Regions from separate parts of the Xanthobacter sp. DMC47 genome, predicted to be linked through region 1. Evidence: predicted binding sites of a transcription regulator. Region 1 holds the regulator's gene; each other region holds the start of a gene.
What was found. The regulator PhoB, encoded in region 1, activates phosphate uptake and scavenging genes when phosphate is short. The targets are predictions, from matches to a motif close to TGTCATNNANCTGTCAT.
Positions count from the first base shown of each region.

Region 2: the regulator PhoB is predicted to act here: its motif matches at 1,609-1,625, upstream of ACT54R_RS24090 (acetoacetate decarboxylase).
Region 3: the regulator PhoB is predicted to act here: its motif matches at 6,414-6,430, upstream of ACT54R_RS08065 (DUF465 domain-containing protein).

Region 1 is NZ_JBQUZM010000007.1:4,660-14,841, forward strand. Features, by position in the region: gene ACT54R_RS23545 (MarR family winged helix-turn-helix transcriptional regulator) at 1-284, opposite strand, end outside; gene ACT54R_RS23550 (flavin monoamine oxidase family protein) at 472-1,839, shown strand; gene phoB (phosphate regulon transcriptional regulator PhoB) at 2,074-2,775, opposite strand; gene phoU (phosphate signaling complex protein PhoU) at 2,843-3,574, opposite strand; gene pstB (phosphate ABC transporter ATP-binding protein PstB) at 3,595-4,419, opposite strand; gene pstA (phosphate ABC transporter permease PstA) at 4,504-5,337, opposite strand; gene pstC (phosphate ABC transporter permease subunit PstC) at 5,355-6,332, opposite strand; gene pstS (phosphate ABC transporter substrate-binding protein PstS) at 6,432-7,472, opposite strand; gene phoR (phosphate regulon sensor histidine kinase PhoR) at 7,594-8,832, opposite strand; gene ACT54R_RS23590 (hypothetical protein) at 9,806-10,182, shown strand, end outside.
Region 2 is NZ_JBQUZM010000007.1:105,721-115,902, reverse strand. Features, by position in the region: gene ACT54R_RS24095 (patatin-like phospholipase family protein) at 1-783, opposite strand, end outside; gene ACT54R_RS24090 (acetoacetate decarboxylase) at 853-1,599, opposite strand; gene ACT54R_RS24085 (WD40 repeat domain-containing protein) at 1,768-2,772, opposite strand; gene hrpB (ATP-dependent helicase HrpB) at 2,891-5,389, shown strand; gene ACT54R_RS24075 (acyl-CoA thioesterase) at 5,405-5,797, opposite strand; gene ACT54R_RS24070 (linear amide C-N hydrolase) at 6,107-7,219, shown strand; gene ACT54R_RS24065 (hypothetical protein) at 7,241-8,245, opposite strand; gene ACT54R_RS24060 (M16 family metallopeptidase) at 8,371-9,663, opposite strand; gene ACT54R_RS24055 (M16 family metallopeptidase) at 9,777-10,182, opposite strand, start outside.
Region 3 is NZ_JBQUZM010000001.1:1,747,506-1,757,687, reverse strand. Features, by position in the region: gene ACT54R_RS08105 (rhodanese-like domain-containing protein) at 28-369, opposite strand; gene ACT54R_RS08100 (glycine zipper domain-containing protein) at 645-977, shown strand; gene meaB (methylmalonyl Co-A mutase-associated GTPase MeaB) at 1,125-2,102, shown strand; gene ACT54R_RS08090 (cell wall hydrolase) at 2,227-3,600, shown strand; gene ACT54R_RS08085 (YqgE/AlgH family protein) at 3,687-4,304, opposite strand; gene ACT54R_RS08080 (protein-disulfide reductase DsbD domain-containing protein) at 4,558-5,379, shown strand; gene ACT54R_RS08075 (redoxin family protein) at 5,475-5,960, shown strand; gene ACT54R_RS08070 (DUF465 domain-containing protein) at 6,060-6,266, opposite strand; gene ACT54R_RS08065 (DUF465 domain-containing protein) at 6,456-6,635, shown strand; gene ACT54R_RS08060 (ABC-F family ATP-binding cassette domain-containing protein) at 6,775-8,598, shown strand; gene ACT54R_RS08055 (MaoC family dehydratase) at 8,605-9,090, opposite strand; gene ACT54R_RS08050 (MaoC family dehydratase) at 9,087-9,551, opposite strand; gene ACT54R_RS08045 (hypothetical protein) at 10,032-10,182, opposite strand, start outside.

The sequences.
Region 1 (10,182 bases):
AGGAAGACGCGCACGAGGCGGCCGTCGCCGTCGGTGGCGCGGCGCTCCACGAGGCCCTGGGTGGTGAGGCGGGCGATGGTCTTGGAGGCGGTGGGCGGACGCACCCGCAGCGCCGAGGCGAGATCGCCCATGGTGCGGCCGTCGGCCTCGCACAGCAGCTTGAGCACGGATTCCTGCCCCGGAAACAGCCCGAGACCGGCGAGGAGACGGGCCGACAGCGCCTTCTGCAGCCGCGCCGTGTGGGTGAGCCTGTAGCCGATGGTCTTCTGAACCGGGTCTTTCATGGGTCTCCCCGCCCTTCCTGAGCGCGAGCGGGGCGGCCCGTCCGCGCGCCCCTTTATCCACATGCCGGCTTACAATTTTGCGAAGGTTGGAGCGGAAAACGCCGGAAAGTCCGTGTTGTCGCGCGTTTACCGCTGAGGGCGGCCCGCCCTCTCGCCCCGCTCTGCGCCCCATGGTAGCGTTCCGCCCGTGACCGGACCCGATCGCCTTTCCCTTTCCCGCCGCGCGCTGCTGGCCCGTGGTGCCGCGCTGGCGGCTGCGCCGCTCGCCGGCCTGAGCCTCGCGACCTCGCGCGCGCTCGGCCAGCAGATCGAGGCGGATGTCATCATCATCGGTGCCGGAGCCGCCGGCATCGCCGCCGCGCGGCGCATCGCCGAGGCCGGGCGCAGCTATGTGCTGCTGGAGGCCGGCAAGCAGGTGGGCGGCCGCACGGTGACAGACACCAGTCAGTTCGGCGTGCCGTTCGACCTCGGCGCGCCGCGCCTCAACATGCCGGCGGCGCGCCCCATGGCCGCCTTCGGCCGGGCCGAGGGGCTCGACATCTATCGCGCGCCGGAGGGCGGCCGGCTCTATGTGAACGGGCGCGAGGCGGGCGATACCGATTACGAGGATTTCGTCGCCACCGTGCGCCGGGGCGAGCGAGCCATCGTCGCCGCGGGCGACGCCAACCGCGACATGGCCGCCTCCCGTGCCCTGCCGGACCTCGGGCCGTGGGGGCCGAGCGCCCGCTTCGTCCTCGGCCCGTTCAACTGCGCCAAGGAGCTGGATCAGGTCTCCACCGTGGACGTGTCCCGCGCCGACGAGCGCGAGAGCGAGGACATCTGCCGGCAGGGGGTGGGCACGCTGGTGGCGCAGCTCGCCCGGCCGCTCACGGTGCGGCTCGAGGTGGTGGCGCGGTCCATCGACCTCAGCCCGCGCCTCGTCTCGGTGCAGACCAGCAAGGGCAGCGTGACCGGCCGCACGGTGATCGTCGCGGTGCCGCCGAGCGTCATCGCCGCCGGCAAGCTGCGCATCGGGCCGAACCTGCCGCCGCGCTATCGCACGGCGATCGAGAAGATCACGCTCGGCGCTTTCGACCACATCGGTTTCCGGATGCCGCGCAATCCCGGCAATCTCGGCGCCGACGAACTGATCTATTTCCGCGCCGACGGCTCGCGCGCCTATGCCCTGCGCGCCCGCATCGGCGGCACCGATCTCTACAGCCTGGAGGTGGGCGGCGACGTGGCCGCCGGCCTCGCCGACAGCCCGCCCGAGGCCGCCGCCGCCTTCGTGAAGGCGGCGCTGACGCGCGAGTTCGGGGCGGATGCGGCGGCGCGCGTGACCAAGGTGTTCGCCACCCGCTGGAGCAAGGAGCCGTGGGCGCTCGGCGCCTTCTCCTGCGCCCTGCCGGGCTTCGGCAACATGCGCCGCGCCTTCACAGAGACGGTGGGCGGGCGCCTCGTCTTCGCCGGCGAGCACACCCACGAGACCCTCTGGGGCACGGTGGGCGGCGCCTGGCTCTCGGGCGAGCGCGCCGCGAAGCAGGCGCTGGGGCTGCTGGGCGTGCGGACGGGGTGAGGGGGGCGGGCCGTACGGCCGTCTTCGCTTCTTCCCTTTTCAGGACCGTCATCGCCCGCCTCGTGCGGGCGATCCACTTATGGGCCGGAGGGGTGCCCGGATTTCGGACCACCCGGACGAGCGGACACGTGGATCCCCCGGACGAGCCGGGGGATGACGGTGCAAAAAGCCCGCGCGGCGCCTGAGCGAAGACAACGCCCTAAAGCCCGCCCTCCGCCTGAGCGAAAGCCGCGCTCAATGGGCGCGGGCGAACATCTCGTTGAAGGAATAGCCGGCACCGCGCACGGTGCGGATGGGGTCGGACTGGCGGCCGCGGTTGATGGCCTTGCGCAGGCGGCCCACGTGAACATCCACCGTGCGCTCGTCGATATAGACGTCCTGGCCCCACACGCCGTCGAGCAATTGCTCGCGGGAGAAGACGCGGCCGGGGCTCTGCATCAGGAATTCGAGCAGGCGGAACTCGGTGGGGCCGAGGTGGATCTCGCGCCCGCCGCGATGCACCCGGTGGGTCTCGCGGTCGAGCTCGATGTCCCCTGCGCGCAGGAGGGTCGCCACGTGCTCGGGCTTGGCCCGGCGCAGCAGGGCCCGCACGCGGGCGAGCAACTCGGGTACCGAGAACGGTTTCACAACATAGTCGTCGGCGCCGGTGGCGAGGCCGCGCACCCGCTCGGTCTCCTCTCCGCGGGCGGTGAGCATGATGACCGGCAGGCGCTCGGTCTCCGGCCGGGTGCGCAGGCGCCGGCACAGCTCGATGCCCGAAAGGCCGGGAAGCATCCAGTCGAGGATGATGAGATCCGGCACGCTTTCGCGCAGCCGGGTCTCGGCCTCGTCGCCGCGTCCCACGCTCTCGACGCCGTAGCCCTCCGACTCCAGATTGTACCGGAGCAGGAGGGTCAACGGCTCTTCATCCTCGACGATCAGAATACGCGCCGGCACTTTGCTCTATCCGTCACTATCGGGGCTCTGCGCCCCGTCTTCAGCGTGTGCGGGTCGCCTTTGGCGATCAGCTCTGAACGGTGGTGCGGCCCGGGAAGGGCAGGGTGGTATCGCTGGAGGCGTCCGCCTTCGGGCGGCTCTCCGGCAGGTTCTGGCCCGTCACCATGTAGTAGACGATCTCCGCGATGTTGGTCGCGTGGTCGCCGATACGCTCAATGTTCTTGGCGCAGAACAGGAGATGCGTGCACACGGAGATGTTGCGCGGGTCTTCCATCATGTAGGTGAGGAGCTCGCGGAACAGCGACGTGTACATGGTGTCGATGGCGCCGTCGCGGCCCCACACTTCCAGCGCCTTCGCCTCGTTGCGGGCGGCGTAGGCGTCGAGCACTTCCTTGAGCTGCTCGAGCACGAGGTCGGAGATGTGCTCCACCCCGCGCACCAGCTTCGCCGGATGGTACTCGCCCTCGATGGCGATGACGCGCTTGCCGACGTTCTTGGCGAGGTCGCCGATGCGCTCGAGGTCGTTGGCGATGCGGATGGCGGCGACGATCTCGCGCAGGTCGACGGCCACGGGCTGGCGCTTGGCGATGACCAGGATGGCCCGGTCCTCGATCTCGCGCTGCACCTGATCCACGGTCGCGTCGAGCAGCACCACCTTCTGGGCGAGGGCGGTGTCGCGGCGGATGAGGGACGTGACGCTGTCGGCGACCAGGCGCTCGGCCTGCCCGCCCATCTCGACGACCTTGCGGCCGATTTCCTTCAGCTCCTGATCGAAGGAGGCGACGATATGATCCGGCATCTCAGTGATCCTTCAATCGGTCAGCCGAAGCGGCCGGTGATGTAGTCGCGCGTCTTGATCTCCTTCGGATTGGTGAAGATCACGTCCGAGGGGGCCATCTCGATGAGCTCGCCCAGGTAGAAGAAGGCGGTCATGTCGGCGCAGCGCGCGGCCTGCTGCATGTTGTGGGTGACGATGACGATGGTGAAGTCCTGCTTCAGCTCGTCGATCAGGTCCTCGATCTTCGAGGTGGAGATGGGGTCGAGCGCCGAGGTGGGCTCGTCCAGCAGGATCACCTCGGGCTTCACCGCGATGGTGCGGGCGATGCACAGGCGCTGCTGCTGGCCGCCGGACATGCCGAGGGCCGAGGTGTGCAGGCGGTCCTTGGTCTCGTCCCAGATGGCGGCCTTGCGCAGGCACCATTCCACGCGCTCGTCCATCTGCGCCTTGGAGAGCTTCTCGTGCAGCTTCACGCCGAAGGCGATGTTGTCGTAGATGGACATGGGGAAAGGCGTGGGCTTCTGGAACACCATGCCGATGCGGGTGCGCACGATGGTGGGGTCCAGCTCCTTGCCGACGATGTTCACGCCGTCGAACATCACCGCGCCCTCGGCGCGCTGGCCGGGATAGAGATCGAACATGCGGTTGAACACGCGCAGCAGCGTGGACTTGCCGCAGCCCGACGGGCCGATCATGGCCGTCACGCGCTTCTCGGGAACCTGGAAGTTGATGTTCCGCAACGCGTGGTTGCTGCCGTAGTAGAACTGCAGGTTCTCCACCTTGATCTTGGCGGGAGCCTGCGGCGCGTCGGGCTTGGCCCCCACGGCGGACGCGAGATTGAAGGTGGGATCGACGGCTGAAGTCATCTTGTCCTCGCTTGGGCTTGTGGCCGTGCTTCGGAGGAAATGGAAGGGGCGGAGAGGCGGCGGGCCATGGCCCGCGCCTTGAAATCAGTGGCTGCGGGCCAGGAAGAGGCGGGAGGCCACGTTCAGCACCAGCACGCCCACCGTGATGAGCAGCGCGCCGGCCCAGGCGAGGGCCACCCAGTCGTCGAACGGGCTGCCGGCGAACTGGTAGATGGCGATGGGCAGGCTGGCCATGGGCTTCGACAGGTCGGTCGACATGGCGTTGTTGCCCAGCGAGGTGAACAGCAGCGGGGCGGTCTCGCCGGCGGCGCGGGCGATGGCCAAAAGCACGCCGGTGACGATGCCGGCGCGGGCCGCCCGCCAGGTGATGAACATGACCACCTTCCACTGCGGCGCGCCGAGCGCGAAGGCGGCTTCGCGCAGGCCCACCGGAACGAGGTTCAGCATGTCCTCGGTGGTGCGCACGATGACCGGGATCACCAGGATGGCGAGGGCGATGGCACCGGCCCAGCCGGAGAAGCCGCCGAGCGGCACCACCAGCAAAGTGTAGATGAACAGGCCGACCAGGATGGACGGCGCCGACAGCAGGATGTCGTTCACGAAGCGGGCGGCGGCGCCGATCTTGGTGCCCTTGCCGTTCTCGGCGAGGAAGGTGCCGCAGAAGATGCCGATGGGGCCGCCGATGGCCATGGCGATGGCGATCTGGATCAGCGAGCCGACGATGGCATTGAGAAGGCCGCCCCCCTGGCCCGGCGGCTTGGTGACCTGGGTGAAGACGTTGGTGCCCAGCGCGGGCAGGCCGCGCGAGAGCAGGGTCCAGAGGATCCAGCCCAGCAGGAACAGGGCGAAGACGGCGAAGCCGGTGGATACCGCCTTGACGGTCTTGTCGACGGCGCGGCGCGCAGCGAGGGAAGCCATGACGTTCGAGCCCCCGATCAGTCGAGCCGCGAGCGCACGAGCGCCCGGGACAGTGCAAGGACGATGAAGGAGATCACGAACAGGATGAAGCCGAGCTGCAGGAGCGAGGTGAGCTTCAGCGACCCGATCGGGGCCTCGGGGAATTCGTTGGCGATGGTGGAGGCGATGGTGGCTCCCGGCGCGAACAGGGAGGCGGACATGCGCGTCGCGTTGCCGATGACGAAGGTCACGGCCATGGTCTCGCCCAGAGCGCGGCCGAGGCCAAGCATGATGGCGCCCACCATGGCGGTCTTGCCGTAGGGCACGGAGACGTTCTTGTAGACCTCGTAGGTGGTCGCGCCGATGCCGTAGGCGGATTCCTTCAGCATGGGCGGCACGCTCTCGAGCGTCTCGACGAACATGGCAGTGATGAAGGGCAGGATCATCACGGCGAGGATGAGGCCGGCGGTGAGCATGCCGGAGCCGAGCGGCGGGCCGGCGAACAGCGCGCCGATCACCGGGATGTCGCCGAACAGGTCGATCAGGGGCGGCTGCACGTAGGCCGCCATCAGCGGGACGATGACGAAGAAGCCCCACATGCCGTAGATGATGGACGGCACGGCGGCGAGCAGCTGCACCGCGACGCCGATGGGCCGCTTGAGCGGCTGGGGCGCGATCTCGGTGAGGAAGAAGGCGATGCCGAAGGAGAGCGGCAGCGCCACGATCACCGCGATGATGGCGGAGAACAGCGTGCCGTAGATCATCACCAGGGCGCCGAAATTCTCGGTCACCGGGTTCCAGGCGGACGACCAGATGAAGTCCAGCCCGAAGTGCTGGAGGGCCGGCAGGCCGCCCTTGAACAGCTCGGCGATGATGAGCCCGAGCAGGATCAGGACGAAGATGCCGCTCGCCCAGAGGAGGCCGATGAAGATCGGATCGGCGATCCGCCCCGTTCCCTTGGCCTTGCTGATGGGCTCTGCCGAGCCAGACCGCATGCCTTCCACCGTCGCGTCCATTTTATCCCCTGCCCCGGCTTGTCGATGCGTGCGCTACCGGACCTGTCACCTTAAGGAAAAGCGCCGCCCTCTTTGGGAGGGCGGCGCGATCGCGTCGGATCAGAGGACGGGCTTGCCGTCCGGGCCCTTCACTTCGGCCTTGAAGGCGGCCTTCACCTGCTCGACCACCGCCGCGGGCAGCGGGATGTAGTGCAGGTTCTCGGCGATGTCGGCGCCTTCCTTGGTGTAGGCCCACTCGAAGAACTTCATCACTTCGCGGGAAGCCTCGACGTTGGTCGGGTTCTTCGGCAGCAGGATGTAGGTGGGGGAGACGATCGGCCAAGCCTCGGGGGCCGGGGCGTCGATCATGGAAGCGGCGAAGTCCTTGGCGCCCTTCCAGTCGGCGGAGGCGGCGGCGGCCTGGAAGCCGGCGACCTCGGGGCTGACGAACTTGCCGGCCTTGTTCTGCAGCTGGGTCACGACCAGCTTGTTGGCGGCGGCGTAGATGAACTCGACGTAGCCGATGCCGCCCTTGGTGTTCTTGACGGTGCCGGTGACACCCTCGTTACCCTTGGCGCCGGCGCCGGTGGGCCACTGGACCGAGGTGGCAGAGCCGACCTTGGACTTCCAGTCGGGGCTGACGGCCGACAGGTAGGCGGTGAAGATGGAGGTCGTGCCCGAAGAGTCCGAACGATAGACCGGGACGATGGCGTTCGCGGGCAGGGTCACGCCGGGGTTCAGGTCGGCGATGGCCTTGTCGTTCCACTTGGTGATCTTGCCGAGATAGATGTCGGCGAGCACCGGGCCGGTGAGCTTGAGCTGGTTGGTGGCGATGCCGTCGAGGTTGACGGTGGCGACCACCGAGCCGATCACGGTCGGGAACTGCAGCAGGTTGTTGGCGGCGAGCTTCTCGCCGGGGACCGTCGCGTCGGAGGCGCCGAAGTCCACCGTGCGGTTGATGATCTGGTTCTGGCCGCCGCCGGAGCCGATCGACTGGTAGTTCAGCGTGGAGCCGGTCTTCTCTTTGAACTTCGCGCCCCAGGACTGGTAGACGGGGGCGGGGAAGGACGCGCCAGCGCCGGTGAAATCGACAGCCTGGGCGCTGCCGGCAAACAGCGAGCCGGCTACGGCGATCACGCCGAGAGCGGTGGTGAGCTTCAAGATATCTCTCCTTGCCAAATCGGTTGCCGCTCCGGCAGGCGCCGGGGCAACTCTGGGCTCAGGACTCTTAGCCCCGGCGCGCCAAGGTTCTATGACGCGTGCGTGACACGGGCATGACAGCCTAGGTCTTTGCTTTTTCTAACATTTGTTCCGGGTTCGGCAAAGTATCCAGGCGTACGGAGAAGATTGCGCCCCGGCCCAGCTCGCTTTCCACGGTGAGCCGGCCACGGTGGCGGGCGACGATATGCTTGACGATGGCGAGCCCGAGCCCCGTACCGCCCTGGTCGCGGCTGGCCGCCACGTCCACCCGGTAGAAGCGCTCGGTGAGGCGCGGCAGGTGCTCCGGCGCGATGCCCGGGCCGAAGTCCTGCACGCTCACCACGGCGGTACCGTTCTCGCGGGCGAGCCGCACCTGCACCGTCTTGCCGGCGGCGCCGTACTTGAGGGCGTTCTCCACCAAATTCTCGAACAGGCGGATCAGCTCGTCGCGATCGCCGAGGATTTCCAGGTCGCCGGACTCGCGCACCTGCTCCAGCTCCACCCCGCGGTCACGGGCGAGGGGGGAGAGGGTGTCGCAGACGTGGGCGATGATGGCGCCGAGGTCCACCTTGGTTTGCGGCTGGACGTGGGCGTTCAGTTCGATGCGCGAGAGCGAGAGCAGATCGTCGATGAGGCGCGACATGCGCCGGGCCTGCGCCGACATGATGGCGAGGAAGCGCTCGCGGGCCGGCGTGTCGTTGCGCGCCGGGCCCTGCAGCGTCTCGATGAAGCCCGAGAGGGACGCGAGGGGCGTGCGCAGCTCGTGGCTGGCGTTGGCCACGAAGTCCGCCCGCATCTGCTCCACCCGGCGCTGCTGGGTGAGGTCGCGGAAGGTCAGCAGCACCGCGTCGGGCGCGCGCTCGGGGGAGACGTGCAGCCGGAGCGGCACCACATGGGCTTCCAGCCAGCGGTCGAGGGGGATGCGCTCGGCGAACTCCACCCGCCGGGGCACGCCGTCCGCCGCCGCCGCGCGCACCGCGTCCAGCACCTCCGGCACGCGCACCACGAAGGAGAGGGGATCGCCCACCCGCGTCGGGCCGAGCGCCAGGGCGACCCGCTGGTTGGCGGTGATGATGTTGCCGGCGGCCGAGAGCAGCAGCGCCGGCTCGGGCAGCGCCGCCACCACCGCGCAGGCCTGGGAATCCCGCGACGGGGGCGGCTGCGGCGGGGGCAGGGGCGTCACCACGGGAAGCGGCGCCGGCGGCGCTGTCCGCAGCGACAGCCAGAGCGCCACCAGCAGCGCCGCCAGGACGATCGCCAGCAGCGGTTCGAGCACGCCGGCGGCGGCGCCGCCGATGACCACCGCGGCGATGGCGCCCACCAGCGCGAGGCTCCGCCGTCCGCTCCGGCCACTTGGCGCAGCAAACGGGGATATACCCAGGCTCGGCTGGGCGGGGGGCGCAGCCGCGGGCGGAGAGGCAGCTGCGGCGGCCGCGACCGCGGGTTCCGGCAGGGGGGCGGGGGCAGGCCCGCTCTCGGGCAGCGGGCTGGTCGTCGCCGCTGGCGCCGCCGGGGGCGTCGCCGACAAGGACGAGGCGGGCAGGGGCACGCCGGGGAGGGACATGGCCGGCAGGGACATAGCGGGGAGGGATGCCGCCGGACTGGAAGGCGCAGGCGAGGGCGCGGTGGAGGCGGGCGTCAGCACCGGCGTTTCGGCCGCCTGCGCACGCCGCTCGGCCGCGCGCGGCGCCCGCACGGGCTTGCCCGCCTCGCGCTTCTCCGGCTCGCGGCTCCCGGGCTCGCGTGCGCCGGCCTCGCGTCCTTCAGCTTCGCGACCCTCCTGCGCTGGCCCTTCCGGCATCATTCTGGCGCGCCCTCCTTTTCGCGTCATCCTACACGGCCTCGCTGCTTCTTCCCGGCGCATTTCGCGGCCGCCTGTCCACCCGTCCACCTGTGGCGAATCGCCCCGGTCCGGCAGCCCTTTGGTTGGGGGGTGATGCTCGCGCCCCTCCAAGAAGGCATTACGACAACCAACCCTCCGGATATTTGATCGAGCGCGATTTTCGCCAGTCCTGCGCCACCCGCCCACGCGGGTGGGTTGCGCCGGCGGCCCGGGTCGCGTCTGCTGCGCCATACCGTTGCATCAGGTGCCTCTGGGGCATTCCCCGAGGCGTTTGGAAAGGCGTGTCGGGCCGACATGCCCTTGCCCAACGGTCAGGTCCATCTGGTATGACGGGCCGGGGGCGGAGGAGTTGACGATGGGTCATGATTGCCGGCGCCAAGCGGGCGGATGCGGCCGCCGCCGTGCCGTCACGGGTCTTTCAGGGCCGGTCTTCACCCTTGCGGCCGGGGTGATGGCCCTGGCCCTGCTGCCGCCGGTCTCCCCGGCCCGCGCCGATCCCGTGCCCCTGCCCAGCACCGACTTCGCCCTGAAGGCGGACCTCAAGCGCGGCGGCACCGTCGACATCGCCCACAGCGGGGGCCGGATGCGGGTGGAGATCCAGAAGCCCAACATTCCCGGCAGCATGGTGGGCATCATCGACCTGAAGGCGCGCAGCATGGTGGTGCGCACCCCCAACCTGCCCAACATGGCGGTGGAGATCGAGCTGCCGCCGGAATACGTGCTCGGTGCCCTCTCCGGCACCGGCCTCAGGGTGGGCGAGGACACGGTGGCGGGGGAGCCCTGCGACGTGTGGAAGGTCGATCCGCAGATGAAATCGGTCCTCGGCCC
Region 2 (10,182 bases), 100 kb from region 1:
CCGCTCGGACACGTCGAACATGTCGCGCGGCAGCTGCCCGCGGGCGCTGAACAGATCCACCTGGAACACCAGCGCGCTCGGATGGTCCGGCTGGTCGAGCAGGAATTGCAGCGGGGTGTTGGAGACGACGCCGCCGTCCCAGTAGAACTCGCCGTCGATCTTCACGGCCGGGAAGCCGGGCGGCAGCGCGCCGGAGGCCATGATGTGCTCGGGAGCGATCTTGTGCTCCTGATTGTCGAAATAGATGAAATTACCGGTGCGCACATTCACCGCGCCCACGGAGAAGCGCTTCTCGCGGGAATTGATGCGGTCGAAATCGACGAGCCGCAGCAGCGTGTCGCGCAGGGGCGAGGTGTCATAGAAGGAGGTCGCGCCCGGCGCCCCCGACGGCAGCATCCAGGGATTGGGGAAGCGCGGCCTGAAGAAGCCGGGCTGGCCCTGAAGGATCGTGCGGGTAGCGCTCAGTTGGTTGCGCCACTGGCGGTAGATGTCGCCTTCGAGGTTGAACGGCAGGATCCGCTGGGAGGTGATGGTCTCCCAGAAGTCCCTGAGCTTGGTCACCCGGTCCTGCGGGGCATTGCCGGCGATGATGGCCGAGTTGATGGCGCCGATGGACACGCCGGAGATCCAGTTGGGATCGCACCCCACCTCCGACAGCGCCTCGTAGACGCCGGCCTGGTAGGCACCGAGCGCTCCGCCGCCCTGAAACACCAGCGCAACGCGCTTGTATTCGTCGATGATGTCACACAGCTCGCTGGAGCGCTGGTTGGCAGCCTCGGTCATCGGCCTTCATCCCCTTGAAATTGTTTCCCCCGACCCGGCGGCGCCCGGAGCGCCGCCGGAATGATCAGGTCAGGCGCCTTCCTTCATATAATCGTAGACCACCTGGCCGAGGCCGAGCGTCAGGTCCGCCTTGATGTGCACGGCGGAGAGGACCTCCAGCACCGGCAGGGCCGCGACGTTGCATAGCGCGTGGGGGAACAGGCCGAGCGCGCCGGGCCCGACCCAGCATTCCTTGAGCGTGACGTCCTCGAGATAGTAGCGGACCAGCTCGCAGATGCGCGGGGTCGCGTCCACGTCCGGGATGATCTTGAGCAGGAAGCTCGGGGTCAGGAGGGAAGCAAGCACCTTCTCCTTGTCGCCGGCCTTCCACTTGTAGCCCATGGAGCCGGAGGCGCAGAGCACGCTGCCGTAGTGAAGGGTGCCGACCAGCGTGTCGGTCTCCACCTCGAGCTTGGGACGCGCGTACTTCTTGGGGAAGCCCCACAGCTCGCGGCCGCCGGCGATCGGCGATTCATCGTCCAGATACATGGAGTGGACGTAGCCGCCCTCCTGCCCGTTGAAGCGGACCGGGATAACCTGTCCGGTTTCGGTGTAGTCACCGAAGCCGGTGGAATCGGGCATGCGGATGAATTCGTACTTCACCACCGGCTCGGTGATCTCGAGCGGCTCGGGCACCACCTTGGCCAGGGCCTCCGGATCGGTCCGGTAGGTGATGATGAGATATTCGCGGTCAATGAAGCGATACGGGCCCGGCGGAAACGACGGGTTGGTGAGCGGCATCGAGTAGGCAGTGCGTCGAACGTCGGCGATCTTCATCGGCGGGTCTCTCGTGCGGCTGTCGCGTTTCGCACCTGCGAATGGACGGCCGTCAACGTAAAGCGGCGCGCCCGCGCTGAAAAGCCGCCCGGCCGCGCAATCCGCCTAACCGGCTAAGGACTTCGCTCCGATTCCCGCACGATTTGGCGCCGGAAGGACCGATGCGGTTCAGAAGACGAGCAGCCCGCCCTTGCCCTTGTCCGTGCCGAACGCAACCGCCCCGCCGGAGCCGTGCCAGGCCATGGCGGTCACGGGGTCGCTGTCGGGCGCGCGCAGCAGGATCTCCGCGCCGTCCGAGATGCGCACCATCATCACCATGCCGTCCTCATAGCCGATGGCGATGACCGGGTCCTTGGGGTGCGGCGCCACCACCGTCACCCGCGTGGTGGGCGAGGGTGCGAGCATCATGGGTTCCTTCCCCATGGGCCCGTCCTTGGCCTGGAACGGCCACAGGATGGCCTCGCCGGAGCCGGAGGTGGCCAGCCACTTGCCGTCGGCGGTGAAGGCGAAGGACTTCACCCGCGAGGGATAGCCGGACATGCGCATGTGCGCTCCGTCCACGACGCGCCAGCCGTGCAACGCCGGCTCCTGCATGGTGCTGACGAGGAAGCGGCCATCGGGCGAGAACACCACCCCGAGGTGCGAGCCCTTCCAGCCGTACACCTCCGGCTTGGCGCCCGCCGCATTGGGAAACCACAGCGTCACGCCGCCGTAATGCGCCACCGCGAGGCGCAGGCCCTTGGGGGCGAAGGCGAGCCCGCCCACCGTGGACGGCACCTCCAGCGACTTCGGCTCGCCCTTCTGCAGCAACACATGGGCGACCTTGCCGGCCGAATAGGCGATGGCCCCGTCCGGCCCCAGCGCCACCCGGTCGATCCAGCGACCCTTCTGCTGCGCCAGTTCGCGGGTGGTGCCGTCGGCGCGCGTCTCCATCACACGCCCGTCGTCACCACCGGTGACGAGCCGCCTGCCATCGGAAACCGCGGCGAGCACGCCGCCGTCGTGGACCGGAACCGGGACCGGCGTTGCCCCCTCCTCCAGCCCGATCAGAAACACCGCGCCGTCCGTGCCCACGAAGGCGGCCTTCGCATCGAGGAAGGCGAGGGCGACGATGCCGGCCTCGAAAGCGAGCGGCCGGACCTTGCTGGTAAGGCTGGACGGGGCGGAAACCATGGTGCTCTGATCCCGGTGATGGACGGGGCGTTCCTTAAGGCACCGATGCGCGCCGCTGGCAAGGTGGCCCTCCCCCTTGGCCTTCGCACGGCGCGGCCGCATAAGGGCGGCGCGCGCCATGTTCGACACCACCCTCCCCATCGACGCCGTGCTCGGCGACATCCGCTCGACGCTCGCGTCCAATCCCTGCGCCGTGCTGGTGGCCCCACCCGGTGCCGGCAAGACCACGCGTGTGCCCCTCGCCCTACTCGACGAACCCTGGGCCGTGGGCGGAAAAATCCTCGTGCTGGAGCCGCGCCGCCTGGCCGCCCGCGCCGCCGCGCGGCGCATGGCCCAGACCCTCGGCGAGGCCGTGGGCGGCACCGTGGGCTTCCGGACGCGGCTCGCCTCCGAGGTGTCGCGCCGGACCCGCATCGAAGTTGTCACGGAAGGCATCTTCACCCGCATGGTGCTGGACGACCCGGAACTTGCCGGGGTCGCCGCCGTGCTGTTCGACGAATTCCATGAGCGCAGCCTGGATGCCGATCTCGGCCTCGCCCTTGCCCTTGATTCCCAGCGCGGGCTCCGGGACGACCTTCGCCTCCTCGCCATGTCGGCAACGCTGGACGGCGCCCGTGTCGCCTCGCTGATGGGAGCGAGCGCGCCCGCCCCGGTGATCGAGAGCGAGGGGCGTGCCTTTCCGGTGGAGACGGCCTATCTCGGCCGCGATCCGCGCGCGCCCATCGACCGCCAGATGGCCGACGCCATCCGCCGCGCGCTGGACCGGGAAGAGGGCTCCATCCTCGCCTTCCTGCCCGGCGCCGCCGAGATCCGCCGCACCGAGACGCTGCTGCTGGAGCAGGTGCGCGACCCGAAGGTCGATATCGTCGCCCTGTTCGGTGCTCTCGATGCCGCCGAGCAGGACCGCGCCGTGCTGCCGGCACCGGCCGGACGGCGCAAGGTGGTGCTGGCCACCTCCATTGCCGAGACCTCGCTCACCATCGAGGGCGTGCGGGTGGTGGTGGACGGCGGTCTTGCCCGCGTGCCGCGCTTCGAGCCGGATGTGGGGCTGACGCGGCTCGAGACCGTCCGCGTCTCCCGCGCCGCCGCCGACCAGCGCCGGGGGCGCGCGGGCCGCACCGAGCCCGGGGTCTGCTATCGCCTGTGGAGCGAGGGCGAGACAGCGAGTCTCCCCGCCTTTGCCACGCCCGAAATCCTCGCTGCCGACCTCACCGGCCTCGTGCTCGACCTCGCCCGCGTGGGCGTGCGCGATCCCGCCGCCCTCCCCTTCCTCGATCCGCCCCCCGCGCCCGCCGTGACCGAGGCGAAGGCGCTGCTGCGCCTCCTCGGCGCGCTCGATGCCGACGAGGCGGTGACGCCGCTGGGCCGCCTCATAGCGCGCCTGCCCTTGCCCCCGCGGCTTGCCCACATGGTCGCCATCGGCGCGGCCCGGGGCGTGGGGCGGCTGGGGGCGGAGATCGCCGCGCTGCTGGTGGAGCGCGGGTTGGGCGGCGACAGCGTGGACCTGCTGGCGCGGCTCGACGGCTTCCGCCGCGACCGCTCCCGCCGCGCGGAGGACTCACGCCGCCTCGCAGCCCGTTGGGCGGAGATGGCGGGGCGGGAATCGGTGACGGAAAGATCGGACGGCCCGCTCCCCTCGCCGGCCGCCTTGCTGGCGCTCGCCTTTCCCGACCGGGTGGCCAAGGCCCGCGAGGCGCGGCCCGGCGAGACGCAAATCCGCTTCCTGATGGCCAACGGCCGGGGCGCGGTGCTGGAGGGCACCTCCCCGCTCGCACGCGCCCCGTTCCTTGCGGTGGCGGAAGCCTCCGGCCGCGCGGAAGGCGCCCGCATCACCCTCGCCGCCGCGCTCCCGGTCGAGGAGATGGAAGCGCTGTTCGCGGACGACATCACCTCCGGGCTGGAGATCGCCTTCGATCCGGCCGCCATGGCCGTGCGGGCGCGGGAGGTGCGGCGGCTCAGGGCGCTGGTGCTCGCGGCGCGGCCGCAACCGGTGCCCACGGACGGGGAAACCGCGCGCGCCCTCGCCCGCGGCATCGCCGTCGCCGGAATCGAGCGCCTACCTTTCTCGGCGGCCTCGCGGCAGTGGCGTGAACGGGTCATGTTCCTGCGCGCGACCGAGGGCGAACGCTGGCCCGACCTCTCCGATGCGGCACTGGCAGCATCGGCGGAGACGTGGCTCGCGCCCTTCCTCACCGGCCGCACGTCCCTCGCGGACATCAGCGGCGCGGACGTGGGCAATGCCCTGCACGCCCTGCTGCCCTATGAGCTCACGGCCCGGCTGGAGGCCGAGGCGCCCACCCATTTCACAGCCCCCACCGGCTCGCGCCTCGCCATCGACTATGGCGCCGAGGGCGGGCCGGCCGTGGAAGTGAGGGTTCAGGAGCTGTTCGGCCTCACCACCCATCCCGCCATCGCGGGCGGGCGGGTGCCTCTCACCCTCGCGCTGCTTTCGCCCGCGCACCGGCCGATCCAGGTGACGAAAGACCTGCCGCAATTCTGGCGCGGCTCCTGGCGCGACGTGCGGTCCGACATGCGCGGCCGGTATCCCAAGCACCCCTGGCCGGAAAACCCGGCCGAGGCGCCCCCCACCACCCGGGCCAAGCCGCGCGGGACGTGAGGGGTTTGCCGCGGCTCACTCCGTCGGAATCGCCCGCGGCCGACCCTCGCCGTCGATGGCGACGAAGGTGAAGACGGCCTCCGTCACCTTGGTCGACTGCTCGCTCTCGCGCGCCCGGCGCCAGGCCTCGACCTCGATGCGCAGCGAGGTGCGACCCACCCGCGCGATGTTGGCGAACAAGCTCACCTCGTCGCCCACCGCCACCGGGGAGAGAAAGCTCATCGCCTCCACCGCCACAGTGGCCGCGCGGCCACGCGAGCGCCGGGCAGCCACGTTTCCGGCGGCAAGGTCCATCTGCGACATCAGCCAGCCGCCGAAGATATCGCCGCTCGGATTGGTGTCCGCCGGCATGGCGATGGTGCGGATGACCGGAATCCCGTCCGGCATCTGCGACTCCTTGTCGTGCATCCCTACTCCCCGCACGCCTGAGGCGCGCTCACTCCAACGTTCCGCCGAAGCTGATAGCAAAATTTCGCCGCAGCGCAGCCAAATTTGATCCATCTCAGAGAATCGGGAGCGCAGGCGTGGTTTCTAGCACTTGTCCATGTCTTTTCGGGGCAGACAGGGCATGGATGACCGGCTCCGCCTTGCTGTGTGGGCGGAGCCGGTATCTCTTTCAGCCGAACCTTTTCACAAGGCCGGCGCATGATTCCGCCGGAACGAGGCTTCCTCGTTACCGGCGGTTTTCATTTGGGGCCGGCCGCATCGGAGGCCGCCATGGTCCAGATCCGTCCCGAAAGCCGCATCCGCCGCCGCGCCCTCGCCGCCACGGTGCTGGCCGGAGCGCTCGCCTCCGCGCTCGCCCCGATGGCGCAGGCCTGCACGCGCGCGGTCTATCTGGGCTCCGACGGCATCGTCATCACCGGCCGGTCCATGGACTGGATGGAGGACATGCGCACCAACCTGTGGGCCTTCCCGGCCGGCATGGCGCGCGATGGGGCGGCAGGAGCCAACACACCGAAATGGGTGTCGAAATACGGCAGCGTCGTCGCCTCGGGCTATGATGTGGGCTCGGCTGACGGCATGAACGAGAAGGGCCTCGTCGCCAACCTGCTCTACCTCGCCGAATCCGAATATGCGAAGCCCAACGGCAAGCCGGCCCTCTCCATCAGCGTCTGGGCGCAGTACGTGCTCGACAATTTCGCCACCGTCGCCGAGGCGGTCACGGCGCTCTCGGCCGAACCGTTCGTGGTGGTGACGGCGGATCTGCCCAACGGCTCCGGCGCCCAACTCCACCTCGCCATCTCCGATCCGTCCGGCGACAGCGCCATCTTCGAGTATCTCGGCGGCAAGCTGGTGGTGCACCACGGCCGGCAATACCAGGTGATGACCAACTCGCCGAGCTACGACCAGCAGCTCGCGCTGAACAGCTACTGGCAGGAGATCGGCGGCACCGTGTTCCTGCCCGGCACCAACCGCGCGGCAGACCGCTTCGCCCGCGCCAGCTTCTTCATCAAGGCCGTCCCCGCCAAGGCGGCGCCGGAAATCCTGTCCGCCGTTCCGGACAAGACCTACGCCAATCAGGCGGTGGCGAGCGTCGCCAGCGTGATGCGGTCGGTGAGCGTGCCGCTCGGCCTCTCGACGCCAGGCGAGCCGAACATCGCCTCCACCCTGTGGCGGACGGTGAGCGACCAGAAGGACAGGGTCTATTTCTTCGATTCCGCGACCAGCCCGAACACCTTCTGGGTGCCCCTCGCCGACCTCGACCTGAAGGTGGGCGCGCCGGTGAAGAAGCTCGATCTCACCGGCGGCAAGGTCTATGGCGGCAACGCGGCCGCGCGGTTCGTGCCGGCACAGCCCTTCACCTTCCTGTCCGTCAAGGTTGACTGACCGGCGCGCCCGGGCCTCCGGTCACTGAGGCGGCGGCGAGAAGGTGCTGGTGGAGGGCGGCGGAGCAAAACCGCCGCTCGACGGGGGCGGTGCGAACCCGCCGCCACTGGTGCCGCCGCCCGACGGGGGCGGGCCGAACACGTCCTTGGAGCCGGAAGACGAGCTGGAGGACGACGTGCTTGCGGGCGGCGCGCTCGCGGCGGCCGGTGCCGGGGCGGGCTGCGCGGCGGTCGCCGGAGGCTTCGGCTTCGGCCGCGAGGCGGACGGCTTGGGCCGCTCGCGCACCTCGGGCGTGCCCTGCGGGTCGAAGCCCACATAGATGATGTAGCGCTCCATCTCGTTCGGCTTCAGCAGCGGGAACGCGATCTGGTCCTCCACCACGGTGAAGGGCGCGTGGCCCGGATCGGCCGGAACATCGACGGCAACGGCGAAGAACTTGGTGGTGACGGTCTTGGGCGAGGGCCCCTCGTTCACCACGGCAATGCGAACGGGGACCTTCACCTGCCCGGGGCTGCCCTTTTCGCCCATCAGGACGCGGCCTTCGATGCCCACCTTCACCAGCATCATGCCGTTGGCGATGGTGCATTCGCGGGCGAGGCGGCCGATGGTGGCCTGGTAGCGCAACCCGCCGCCGGTGGTGACCTGCCAGCTCCCAGCACCGGTGCGCACGGTGAGCATGGGGCAATCATAGGACAATTGATCCGGACCGGCACCGACCACGAGCGAGCCGGAGGTGGCGCTGTTCACGACACCGGCAGAGGTGGCGCCCGGCGTCGCAATGGTGGTGCCGCCGGCGACGCCCGTGTCCTGCGCACCGAAGGAGCCATCGAGGCCTTCGCCGCCGGCGCAGCCGGCGAGGACGGCCGCCATGAGGCCGGGCAGCATCAGCCGCGCGACGGGCAGCCGGAGGAACGTGAGGCCGCGGACAGCCGGCGGAGACGACAGGGGTGCGGACACGCGCGTGGGCACCGTCACGGGCCCGTCGGTGGCCCGGATCTGCGCGACCGTCCGTGTTGCACCCGCCATATCGTCAACTCCATGGGCGCCCTGGATCGCGCGCTTATAGCAAAGGGAAGCCGGCATGAGGACTCCCCGCCCGCCCCTGCGGGTCCCCGGCGCCGGCTCCGTGAAAGTAAGGTTACCGGGCCCCGTCAGCCCCCGAGACCGACGGGCTTGCCCACCACCACCGTCAGCGCATCCTTTGCCGTGGCCAGACGGCCGGCGACGCGCTTGAGGTCGTCGAGGGTGACTGCAGCGATCAGCGCGTTGCGACGGTCGATGTAATCGATGCCGAGCTCGTCGAGCTGGATCTGCAGCAGCTGGCCGGCGACCTTGGACGAGGTGTCGAAGCGCAGGGCATAGCTGCCCATCAAATAGCTCTTCGCCTCCTCCAGCTCCTTGGCGGTCGGCCCGTCCTTCAGGATCTGGCCGAACTCGTGGGTGATGAGGGAGATGGATTCCGCCGCCCGCTCGTTCTTGGTGGCCGTGCCGGCGAACCAGAGGCCCACGTGGGAGAGCGCCACCTGATAGGAATAGACCGAATAGGCGAGCCCGCGCGCCTCGCGCACTTCCTTGAACAGGCGCGAGGAGAAAGCGCTGCCGCCGAGGATGTGATTGAGCACATAGGCCGGGATGAAGTCCGGATCGCGCCGCTCGAGACCACCGGTGCCCATCACCACCACCGACTGCGAGACGTCGAGGGGGATGACCTCCACCGTGCCGATCTTCTGCGGCGTCACATTAGCGACGGGAACGAGCGTCGCCTGGGCCGGAAGCTTGCCGAACACCTCGTCGAGCCGCTTGCCCAGCTCCTCCGCGCTGATGTCGCCCACCACGGCGACGCGCAGGTTCGAGCGGGCGAAGGTCTTGCCGATGAAGCCGGCGATGTCCTCGCGGGTCAGCTTGGCGACGCTATCCAGCGTGCCGTCCACCGGCCGGCCATAGGGATGGCCCGGGAATGCGAGCGCGAACCAGCGGTCGTTGGCGATGGCGTTGGGCTCGGTGGAGCGGCGGCGCAGCATGGCGAGCTGGGAGGCGCGGATGCGCTCCACCGCCTCACCATCGAAACGCGGCTCGTTCACGGCGAGGCGCAGCAGTTCGAAGGCCTTGTCGCGGTTTTCCGAGAGGGTGCGCAGGGACCCGCGCATCTCGTCGCGGCCAGCGTCGAAATGCAGTTCCACCGCATGATCGGCCAGCGCCCGCTGGAAGGCATCGGAATCGAGCGACCCAGCGCCCTCGTCCAGAAGCGAGGAAGCGAGGTTGGCGAGGCCGGCGTGATCGGGACCGTCCTGGGCGGCGCCGCCGAGGAACGCGAACTCGAAGGCGATGAGCGGGAGCGTGGTGTCGTGGACCAGCCAGGCCTTGATGCCGCCGGGGCTCGTCACCTCGGTGATGCGGCTCGACTGGGACTGCGCCGTATCAGCGGCGAGAAGGGAAAGGGCCATCGTAACCATCGCAAGAAAGAGCCGGGCGGCAGGGCGAAGGCCCGCGCCCGCGAAAAAGGCGCGCCGGCCCGAACGGGCCGGCGAACGGAACGCGAAAGCCGGGACGGCCGTCGTCACGAGCGATTGTCCTTCTTGCCGTCCTTGCCCGCCTCGCCGGCCTTCGGCTCGGCCTGCTTGAGGTAGCCGGTCACGGCGCGATCGGTGACGAGGTAGCGGCGGGCCACGTCGCGGACCTGATCGGCGGTCACGGCCTTGAGCCGCTCCGGCCATTCGCGGACGTCCTTGGCAGACAGGCCGGTGGCCCAGGAGGCGCCATAGATCCGGGCGAGGGTCGCCTGGTTGTCCTGCGCGTAAATGGTGTCGGCGATGAGCCGGGTCTTGGCGCGGGCCAGTTCCAGGTCATCGACCCCCTTGTCCTGCAGCTCGGCCACCACCGCATCCACGGCGGCCTCCAGCGTCTCGAGGCTCACGCCCGGGCGCGGCGAGGCATAGGCGACGAAGCGCGTCGCGTCGTAGGCC
Region 3 (10,182 bases), on a different contig from region 1:
TGCCGGAGGGTCGTCGACGTGCGCGCGTCAGCCGCGCTCGACGTCGAAACCGGCCTCGCGCCAGCCGATGATGCCGCCTTTCATGTGCTCCTCATAGGCAAGGCCCGCCTTCTGGGCGGCCGCGGCGGCCTGCTGGGAGCGCTGGCCAGAACGGCAGGAGAACACGAGGCGCCTGCCGGCCGGGTCCGGCAAGGTCGCCGGGTTCCAGGTGCTCAGCGGGAAATTCACCGCGCCGGGAATGCGCTCTGCCTGAATCTCGTTCGGCTCCCGCACGTCCACGAGAAGGATGCTGCCGTCGGCGAGACCCTGTCGGACCTCCGACGGGGAGAGGTGGGTAATGGTCCCGCCGAAGGGGTTGCGTTCACTCATTGACCTGTCCTGAACACGAAGCTGTGAGCCGGTTTGTCCCGGGGGCGCGAGCCTGCACCGGAGCGCCTTGCCGATGCAAGAGGTGTTCCTCGTCGTCGCGGGGACCCGCAACGGAAGTGGGTCTTTACGGCGCAGCTTGCCCGGTTCAGAACCATGAACGAAGCTGCACGATGCCCGAACAGCCCGCTCATCTGGCGTTCATGTGGCCTTTGCTAGATCAGGTGCCATCGCAGCACGCCGCGGGCTGACGCCCGGCGGATGCGGAAAGGATCAAGATGTCGACCCGTAATGCCGTTCTCGGCACTTTCGCCGCCCTTTCCCTGGCCGGCGCCCTCGTTGCCGGCTCGACCGTCACCGCCAGCGCCCAGAACAACACGGTTGGTGGTGCGCTCATCGGCGGCACGGCCGGCGCGCTGATCGGCGGCGCGGTGACGGGCAATGCCGGCGGTGTCGCGGCCGGCGCCATCATCGGCGGCACTACCGGCGCCATCATCGGCAACCAGCAGGACCAGCGCCGCGCCTATTACTTCTGGGGCAACAACGGCCGCTGCTACCTGCGCCAGACCAACGGCAACGTTGTGAAGGTGTCCCGCGGCTACTGCGGCTGATCCTCCATTTTCAGGACTGTTGATCGGTTCCGTTCCCCCGCACGGATCCGATCAGTGGGAGAGGCGCCGGCTTTTGCCGGCGCCTTTTTCCGTTGGCGCGCAAACGCGGCGAGTTGCCTCCCGCACTGCGGCAGCTAGATTGGCGCAATGCCGCCCGAGCCCGCTTCCACCGCCGCACCAGACCGCACGCGCACCTCCCTTGTGCCCGATCTCGCCACGCTGGCCGCCGGCGGCAAACGCGCCGTCGCCCGTGCGCTGGCGCTGGTGGAGACGGCCCGAGGACAGCCCGACCTCGTGGCGCTGCTCGATGCCGCGGCCCGCGCCGGCAAGGCCGAGGTGCTGGGCCTCACCGGCCCGCCCGGCGTGGGCAAATCGACCCTGACCAATGCGCTGGTGCGCCGTGCCCGTGCGGCGGGACGCACCGTGGCGGTGCTGGCGGTGGACCCGTCGTCGCGGCGCACCGGCGGCGCACTGCTTGGCGACCGGGCCCGCATGAAGACCGATCCCGATGACCGTGGCGTGTTCGTCCGCTCCATGGCGGCCCGTGACCGCCTCGGCGGCCTTTCGGATGATTCGATCGCCGCCGTGGTGCTGCTGCGCGCCGTCTACGATCTGGTGATCGTCGAGACCGTGGGCGTCGGCCAATCGGAGGCGGACATCTCCCTCGTCGCCGACACGGTGGTGCTGTGCATCCAGCCGGCCTCGGGCGACAGCCTTCAGTTCATGAAGGCGGGCGTGATGGAATTGCCGGACATCATCGTCGTCACCAAGGCCGACATGGCCGAGGTCGCCCGCCGCGCTGCTTCCGAGGTGGCGGGAGCGCTGTCGCTGGCGGGCTCCGCCTCCGTCGGCTGGGCCGTTCCGGTGATCCGCCTGTCGGCGGCGACCGGGGAGGGGCTTGAGGCCTTCGAGGCGGCCGTCGCGGCCCATGGTGCTTTCCTCGACGCCGACGGCCGCCGCGCGACGCAGCGCGCGGCGCAGGAACACAAGTGGGTGGAGGAGGCGGTGCGCGTGCGTTTCGGCACCCATGGCCTTGCGCGGGCACGCAAATTCCAGCTGCGGGGGCAGGGGCCGTTTGCCCGCGAAGCAGAGCTGGCGCTGAAATTAACCTCCGGGCAAGACTGATCGGACAATGCTCTTGCGTGTCGCCGGCCGGCAACGGTCCGGCGCCCTATTGGGGACATGAAGTCTCGGCAAGGGCTGGCGTATGGGAATTTGTCGGGATCGATGGCCGAGGGCCGGTCGGGCTTTGTCGCCGCTTCTCGTCGCCACCGCCTTCATCGTCGCAACGCCTTGCGGGGCGGGGGCTGACGACGTATCCGGCCGGGCGCCGAAAGGGCTGACGGCCGGTTCCGGGCTCGGCCTCTGGCCGGGTTCAGCGCGGGCGCTGAAGCTCGCCACGCTCGATCTGCCTCAGCCGGTCGGTACCGGCCTGCCCGAGGTTCCGAAGGAGGCGATGGCCGAGGCTGCGAAGCCGGCGCGCCGTGTTGTCGCACCCGGCACCATCGTCACCGCCTCCCTCGCGCCCGTCTCGGAAGAAAGCGCCCGAGCCGCAGCCGTCGCCGCGGTGGCGGGCCAACCGGTGATGGAGGTGGCGCGGGATGAGATCGGCACCGGCCTCGAGCCGTCCGACCTCGTGTCTCCCGCGCTCGCCTCCGCCACCCCGTCCGTCTCCGATCCGGCCGATACCGGCGCGGCGGACGATGACGCCTTTGCTTTTCCTCCGCCGCTCGTGCTTTCGGACCACGATTCGGTCGGGGCGGCGCGCCGCCATGATATCTCCGGCGCCTATCTGGAGCTGGCGCTCGACATTCTTCTCGAGCTGCCGCTGATTCAGGACGCCGCCCGCGTGGCTGCGGCGGAAGATATTGCCCCCGATCTGGACCGGGCGCGCCGGGCCGCCGAGGCATTGTCGCGGGATGACGGGCCGGAAGAGGCGCTGAGCGAATTCGGCGGCGGTACGGCCCTGGTCGGCCCGGTGCCGCATCAGGACCCGGTGGCTGTGTTCAGCCGTGATCCGGTGCTCTTCCCGGCCCTCGCCTTCCAGTATGCCGCCCTTGCAGAACATGGCTATGTGCCGCATCCGGCGCCGCACGCCGAAGGCGAGGCGACCCTGGTCTCACCGGACAGCACAGTCGCATTGGAGACGCCGCCCAGCGACGGCATCTGGCCCTCGCCCGCCCAGCGTCTGGAACTCGGCGGCGAGAAGCTGGCGCGGGCGCAGAAGTGCCTGGCGGAAGCCATCTATTTCGAGAGCCGCGGCGAGCCCAAGCGCGGCCAGATCGCGGTGGCGCAGGTCATCGTGAACCGGGTCTTCTCCGGCTATTACCCGGCGGACGTGTGCGGCGCGGTCTACCAGAACGCCCACAAGCACCTCGCCTGCCAGTTCACCTTCGCCTGCGACGATGTGCCGGACGTGGTGCGCGAGCCGGACATGTGGGTGCAGGCCAAGGAAATCGCCGCCGACATGCTGGACGGCAAGCTGTGGCTCTCGTCCATCGGTCGCGCCACCCACTATCACGCCTACTGGGTGCATCCGAGCTGGGTGCGGGAAATGCGCAAGCTGGACAAGATCGGCGTGCACACCTTCTACCGCCCGCGCCGCTGGGGCGACAGCTACTGACGCGCCCCTAAGCCCGCCCCCTCAAGCCCGCGCGGCGCCTGAGCGAAGCAACGTTCCGCCCGCGCGGCGCCTGAGCGAAAGACCGCTCAGGCGTGGCCCGCGTCGCTGGAGAGCATCCCGGGGACGATGCCGAGCTTGCGCAGGGCGCTGTCGTATTTCGTCTCCACGCCCGCGCCGAAAATCAGGTCCGGATCGGCCGGGCAGTTCAGCCAGCCGTTGGCCTGGATCTCGGTCTCGAGCTGGCCCGGCGCCCAACCGGCATAGCCCAGCGCCAGCACCGCGCTGCGCGGTCCGCGCCCGCCGGCGATGGCTTTCAGGATGTCCAGCGTCGCGGTGAGGCAGATGCCGTCGTCGATGGTCAGCGTGGAATTCTCGACGAAATAATCCGCCGAATGCAGCACGAAGCCACGCCCGGTCTCCACCGGCCCGCCGCGCAGCACTTTCACGCTGCCCGCGCTCTTCGGCAGAAGGATGCGCTCGGAGGCGGGAACAACATCAAGCTGGACGAGGAGGTCGGTGAAGTCGATGTGGCTCGCCGGCTGGTTCACCACGATGCCCATGGCTCCTTCCGGAGAGTGGGCGCACATATAGACGAGGGTGCGGGCGAACTGCTCGTCGCGCATGGTCGGCATGGCGATGAGCATCTGCCCATCGAGGAAACCCGACCCTCCGCCTTCGATCGTGTGGTTCTGGCTCGCAGTCATGGAGAAAGGGTACCGCCGTTCGGGCGTCTTGGAAATGCGGATTGCATCGCAGGAGGTCCCATTGGGGGCCGGCAAGGCGGTGGGGCTGACGGCGGCTCACACGCTTGTGCGCGCCGTGGGTGATGTCCGGGGCTTTGCGTCGGCGCCGCGAGCAGGTACCCGCTAGGCCATGATATCGACCCCTCTGCGCTCCCGCGGCGCATGGCCGGCGGTTCGGCCTGCCCTTCCGTCCCCGACCGGCGCATTTGGCCGCATGCTCCTCGCCGTCGCGTTTGTGGCCACGCTCTGCCCATTGGCCACACAGGCGGCGAGCGCGCCGCCGGTGAAGGTGCCGGGCGCCGATGTGATCCTGATGGCCGGCGCCGTCTCGGGCACGACGGCGGACGCGGGCATCGAGCTGAAGCTGGCGCCCGGCTGGAAGACCTACTGGCGCTATCCCGGCGACAGCGGCGTGCCGCCGACTCTGGACTGGAGCGGCTCGGAGAACGTCGCGCGCGTGGAAATGGAATGGCCGGCGCCCAAGCGCTTCGCCGATGGGGGCGGGGGCTTTTCCATCGGCTACAAGGGGGCGGTCCTGTTCCCCCTGAAGGTGGAGCTGAAGGACAAGGACAAGCCGGCGCGGCTCGTCCTCGCGTTCGATTTCGCGGTGTGCGAAGCGCTGTGCATGCCCGCCCGCGCGGATCTGGCCGTACCGCTTGGCGCAGACGCGGGCGCAGAGGCGTCCCGCATCTCGGCGGCCCGCGCGGCCCTGCCCATGGAACGTCCGCTGGGTGTTGCCGAGCCGACCTCCGTGCAGAAGATCGAACTGGACACGAGCGCCCAGCCGCCCCGCCTCGTCATCGAGGTGAAGGCGCAAAATCCCAAGGCCGATCTCTTCGCCGAGGGCCCGGACCGCTGGGCCCTGCCGCTGCCGCAGAAGACCATGCTGCCCGATGGTGCCGCCCGTTTCGAGCTGCCGCTGGAGGGCGTGCCCGCTGGCACCGATCCCTCGGGGACGCCGCTGACCCTGACCCTCGTGGACAGCCCGAAGGCGATCATCACCACGGTGCAGGTGCCGCAGCTTCCGCCGCGCTGAATTCGCCTGCTCGGGCGCGCGGCGGGCGCTTTTCTCGCGATTAAAAGCCCGTATTGTCGGCGCGGGCGCAAACGCCCAAAATTGTGGAGAAGACGATGCCCATTTCGGTCGGCGACAAACTGCCCAACGCCACCTTCCGTGTTCCCACCGAGGACGGCCCCGTGCCGAAGACCACCGACGAAATCTTCAAGGGCAAGAAGGTGGTGCTGTTCGCGGTGCCGGGTGCCTTCACCCCCACCTGCCACAAGAACCATCTGCCGGGCTACGTCCACGAGGCTGACGCCATCAAGGCCAAGGGCGTGGATGCCATCGCCGTGGTGTCGGTGAACGATCCCTTCGTCATGGGCGCCTGGGAAAAGGCGTCCGGCGCGGATGGCAAGATCGTGTTCCTGGCAGACCCCGACGCCTCCTTCGCGACCGCGCTCGACCTCACCTTCGACGGCTCGGCCGCCGGTCTCGGCGTGCGCTCCAAGCGCTATTCGATGGTGGTCGAGGACGGCGTGGTGAAGACCCTCAACGTGGAGGACGTGCCTTCCAAGGCAGACGCCTCCGGCGCCGCCGCGCTGCTTGGCCAGCTCTGAGCCGTTCTGCCGCTTTCCGGAGACCGGGCACGCCCGGCCTCCGCGCACCGGATGCCTCCTCAGGAGATCCGGCCTCGCGCCTCTGCCAGGCGCGTCCGCTCAGGCGATGATATCGGGGAACAATTCGTCCTCGATCTGGCCGATGCGGTCCTTCAGTTGCAGCTTGCGCTTCTTGAGCCGCTGGATCTGCAGCACGTCCGATCCCGACACGCTGGTGAGCGCCTCGATCGCCGCATCGAGATCGCGATGCTCCTGCTTCAGGCGCTCCAGGTGGACCTTGAGATCCCGTTCCTCGTCGCTCGTCATGCCCGGTCCTGTCACCGGCGCGCGGGTCCGCCGCCCGCTCGCCCCCATCTGGAATGACTATGGCATGGGCTTGCCGCGCCGCAAGATGGGAGGTCGCCGGAGGGGCGGAAAGACGGTCCACAAGGCGGTCGACTCTTCGTCGGCTCCGTGACAGACTGATGTCGTGTTGCAGACAGGGAGTGGCTCAGAATGTCCATCCAGTCGCACCTTCAGGAGCTGAAGCGGCGTCACGCGGCCATCGAGCAGGAGCTCAGCCGCGAAATGAACAGCCCCGCCTCGGATCCTCTTCGTGTCGCCGAGCTGAAGCGCAAGAAGCTGGTTCTCAAGGACCAGATGTCCAAGCTGAACGGATCTTCCACCGTACATTGATGGCGGGACTGCGCGCGCTGCCGGAATAGTCCCGGCAGCGGTCGCGTCGCCGTGTCGTGCGAGGAACGAGCGGGCCGCGAAGGCAGGCGCCGTGCGAACGGGCTTTGCGTTCCGGGGCAGAGGGCTTTAATCCGGCTCCATGGCTCCTCCGCTCGTTTTCCTCCAGGACATCCATCTGCGCTTCGGCGCCACCCCTCTGCTCGACGGTGCGGAGCTTTCCGTGTCGGCGGGCGAGCGGGTGTGCCTTGTCGGCCGCAACGGCTCGGGCAAGTCCACGCTGCTGAAGGTGGCGGCGGGGCTCATCGAGCCGGATTCCGGCACGCGCTTTTTCCAGCCCGGCGCCACGGTGCGCTATCTGCCGCAGGAGCCGGATTTTTCCGGCTATGCGACGACGCTCGCCTATGTGGAGGCCGGTCTCGGGCCTGGCGACGATGCCTATCGCGCCCAATATCTTCTCACCGAGTTGGGCCTGACCGGACAGGAAGACCCCGCTCACCTCTCCGGCGGCGAGGCCCGCCGGGCCGCTCTGGCGCGCGTCATCGCGCCGGAGCCGGACGTGCTTCTGCTGGATGAGCCCACCAACCATCTCGACCTGCCGGCCATCGAATGGCTGGAAAGCGAGCTGAGGGGCCTTAAGTCCGCCATGGTGCTCATCAGCCATGACCGGCGCTTCCTCGAAACGCTTTCCCGCGCCACCGTGTGGCTCGACCGTGGCCAGACCCGGCGGCTGGAGCAGGGGTTCGGCGCCTTCGAGGCGTGGCGCGACGAAGTGCTGGAGCAGGAAGAGACGGAGCGCCACAAGCTCGACCGCAAGATCGTCGCGGAACTGGACTGGCTGCGCTACGGCGTCACCGCCCGCCGCAAGCGCAACGTGCGCCGGCTCGGCCTGCTGCACTCCATGCGCAAGGACCGGCGCGAGGAGCGCCGCGCCGTCGGCAACGTCAAGCTGGCGGTGAGCGAGGCCGAGGCCTCGGGCAAGCTGGTCATCGAGGCGAAGCACATCGCCAAGGCGTTCGGCGACCGGTCGGTGGTGAAGGATTTCTCCACCCGCATCCTGCGCGGTGATCGCATCGGCATCATCGGCCCCAACGGCGCCGGCAAGACCACCCTCATCAAGCTGCTCACCGGCGAACTTGCCCCCGATTCGGGCACGGTGAAGCTCGGCACCAACCTCGAAGTCGCGAGCCTGGACCAGAAGCGCGCGGCGCTCGATCCCGGCACCACCCTGCGCGATGCGCTTACCGGCGGCGGCTCCGACCAGGTGCAGGTGGGCGGGGTGCCCAAGCATGTGATGGGCTACCTCAAGGACTTCCTGTTCACCCCCGAGCAGGCCAACGCGCCGCTCTTCGTGCTCTCCGGCGGCGAGCGCGGCCGGCTGATGCTGGCACGGGCGCTGGCGCTGCCCTCCAACGTGCTGGTGCTGGACGAGCCCACCAACGACCTCGATCTCGAAACCCTCGACCTGCTGCAGGAGATGGTCGCGGACTATCCCGGAACCGTCATCCTCGTCAGCCACGATCGCGACTTCCTCGACCGCACCGTCTCCAGCGTCATCATGGCGGAAGGGGAGGGCGCGTTCCGCGAATATGCCGGCGGCTATTCGGACATGCTGGCCCAGCGCGGCCGCGGCGTGGAGGCGCGGGACAAGGGCGCCAGCTCTGCCAAGGGGAAGGCCGGGGCGGAGCCGAAGCCGGAGGCCGGCAAGGCGTCGCCAGCCGGGGCGAAGCGCCGGCTCTCCTTCCACGAGCAGCACGCGCTCAAGACGCTGCCCAAGACCATGGACGACCTGCGGGCGAAGCTGGAGAAGCTCGCTGCCGAGATCGCTGATCCCGCGCTCTACGCCCGCGACCCGGCGCGCTTCGACAAGGCCTCGGCCGCGCTTGGAGAGACGCAGGCGGCCCTCGACGCGGCGGAGGAGGAATGGCTGCGCCTCGAAATCCTGAAAGAGGAATTGGAGGGCTGACGCGCCTCAGGGCCGGCGGCGCATCAGCACGGTGCTCTCGAAGTCGATGACGAGATCCCCGTGCTGGTTGATGCCGGAATTGTAGGTGCGCAGGAAGCCCCATTGGGGCCGGGACTTGATGGTGATCTTGTCCCGCACCTCGGTGGCGAACGAGATGGTATCGCCCGCATAGACCGGCTTCACCCAGCGCAGCTTGGTGAAGCCGGAGGCTGGGCCGAAGGAGCCGCCGCCCGGCACGCTGTCCTCGCCGGGCTTCGAGGCCTCCCTGGGTAGCGCCATGTTGGAGGCGACGAAGCACTTCATCCACATGGCGGCGGTGTGCCAGCCGGAGGCCACCAGCGCGCCGAACGGGCTGCGCCGGGCCGCCTCGGGGTCCACATGGAACGGCTGGGGATCGTAGAGCCGGGCGAACGCCAGCATCTCCGCCTCGGTGAAGGAGTGGTTGCCCAGCGCGGCCGTGGCACCCACCTCGACGTCCTCGAAATACATCATGCGAGGCGCGCTCCCGGGTTGCGGCGGCCGATCATGCACACGCAGGTCTGGTCTACCGCGGCGCTCTTGTCGGCCTTGAGAAGCTCGAAGCGAAACGTCACGAGCCCCATGTCGGGCTTGCTCTTGGAGGTGCGGCTCTCCAGCACCGTGCGTCGGAGCGTGAGCACGTCGCCGGGGAAGACGGGCGCGAGCCACTTGTTCTCGGTGACGCCGGGCGAGCCCTGGCCGGCGGTGCGCAGCAGGAAGCCGTCGCAGATGAGCCGCATCATGATGGCGCAGGAATGCCAGCCGGAGGCCGCGAGCCCCCCGAGCAGGGACGCCTTGCCGGCCGCCGCATCGAGGTGCATGGGCTGGGGATCGAACTCCCGTGCAAAGGCGAGGATCTCCTCCTCGGTGACCTTGTGCGAGCCGAACGTCTTCACCTCACCGATGATGAAATCTTCGAAGAAGATGTCGGGCAAGGCGGCCTCCCTGTCGTTGGAGGCCGATGGAAGGCGAGGATAACGCAAACGTCAAGCTGGGCGTGGGGATGACCGTCGTATTGAAGAAGCCCGCTATGAAGCGGGCTTCTCGTGCTTTCAATGCCAGCCGGGGAGCGGCAAGGGGACCGCTTCCGGGAACCGACGTCCTTTGACGATATGATTGACGGTGCCGCAGTTAAGTTCGAGCACCACCGCTGCTTTCGTTTGAGACCATCCCATAACATTGACAGCCCAGAGAACGTGGCACGCCTTCGAGTAGGAACACGGAAAATGATCACGCAAGCTCACGGGAGCCTCCATTGGGTAATGGAAAAAGCCCCCTGCCTTGAATTCGGCATCGACCCGTGCGATTCTTGGTATGCGTCAAGCACGTGTAACTTAGAACCCGAGCAGGGGGATAAGTTTCGCGGTCAAAGCCGGATCAGGTGCTCGAACACCTGATCCGGCTACTCCCCCCGGCTAGACCGCCGATCCAGAGGGAGTTTCTTCCGTAAAGTCATCATCTTCTCCTTGGCTGTCAGAATCGTCGATCCGGTGCGCATCATCCGCGCTCGGCAACGGAATGCCCTTGGCTTGGCGGTAAGCCTCAAAGCGGTTCAATAGCTCATCG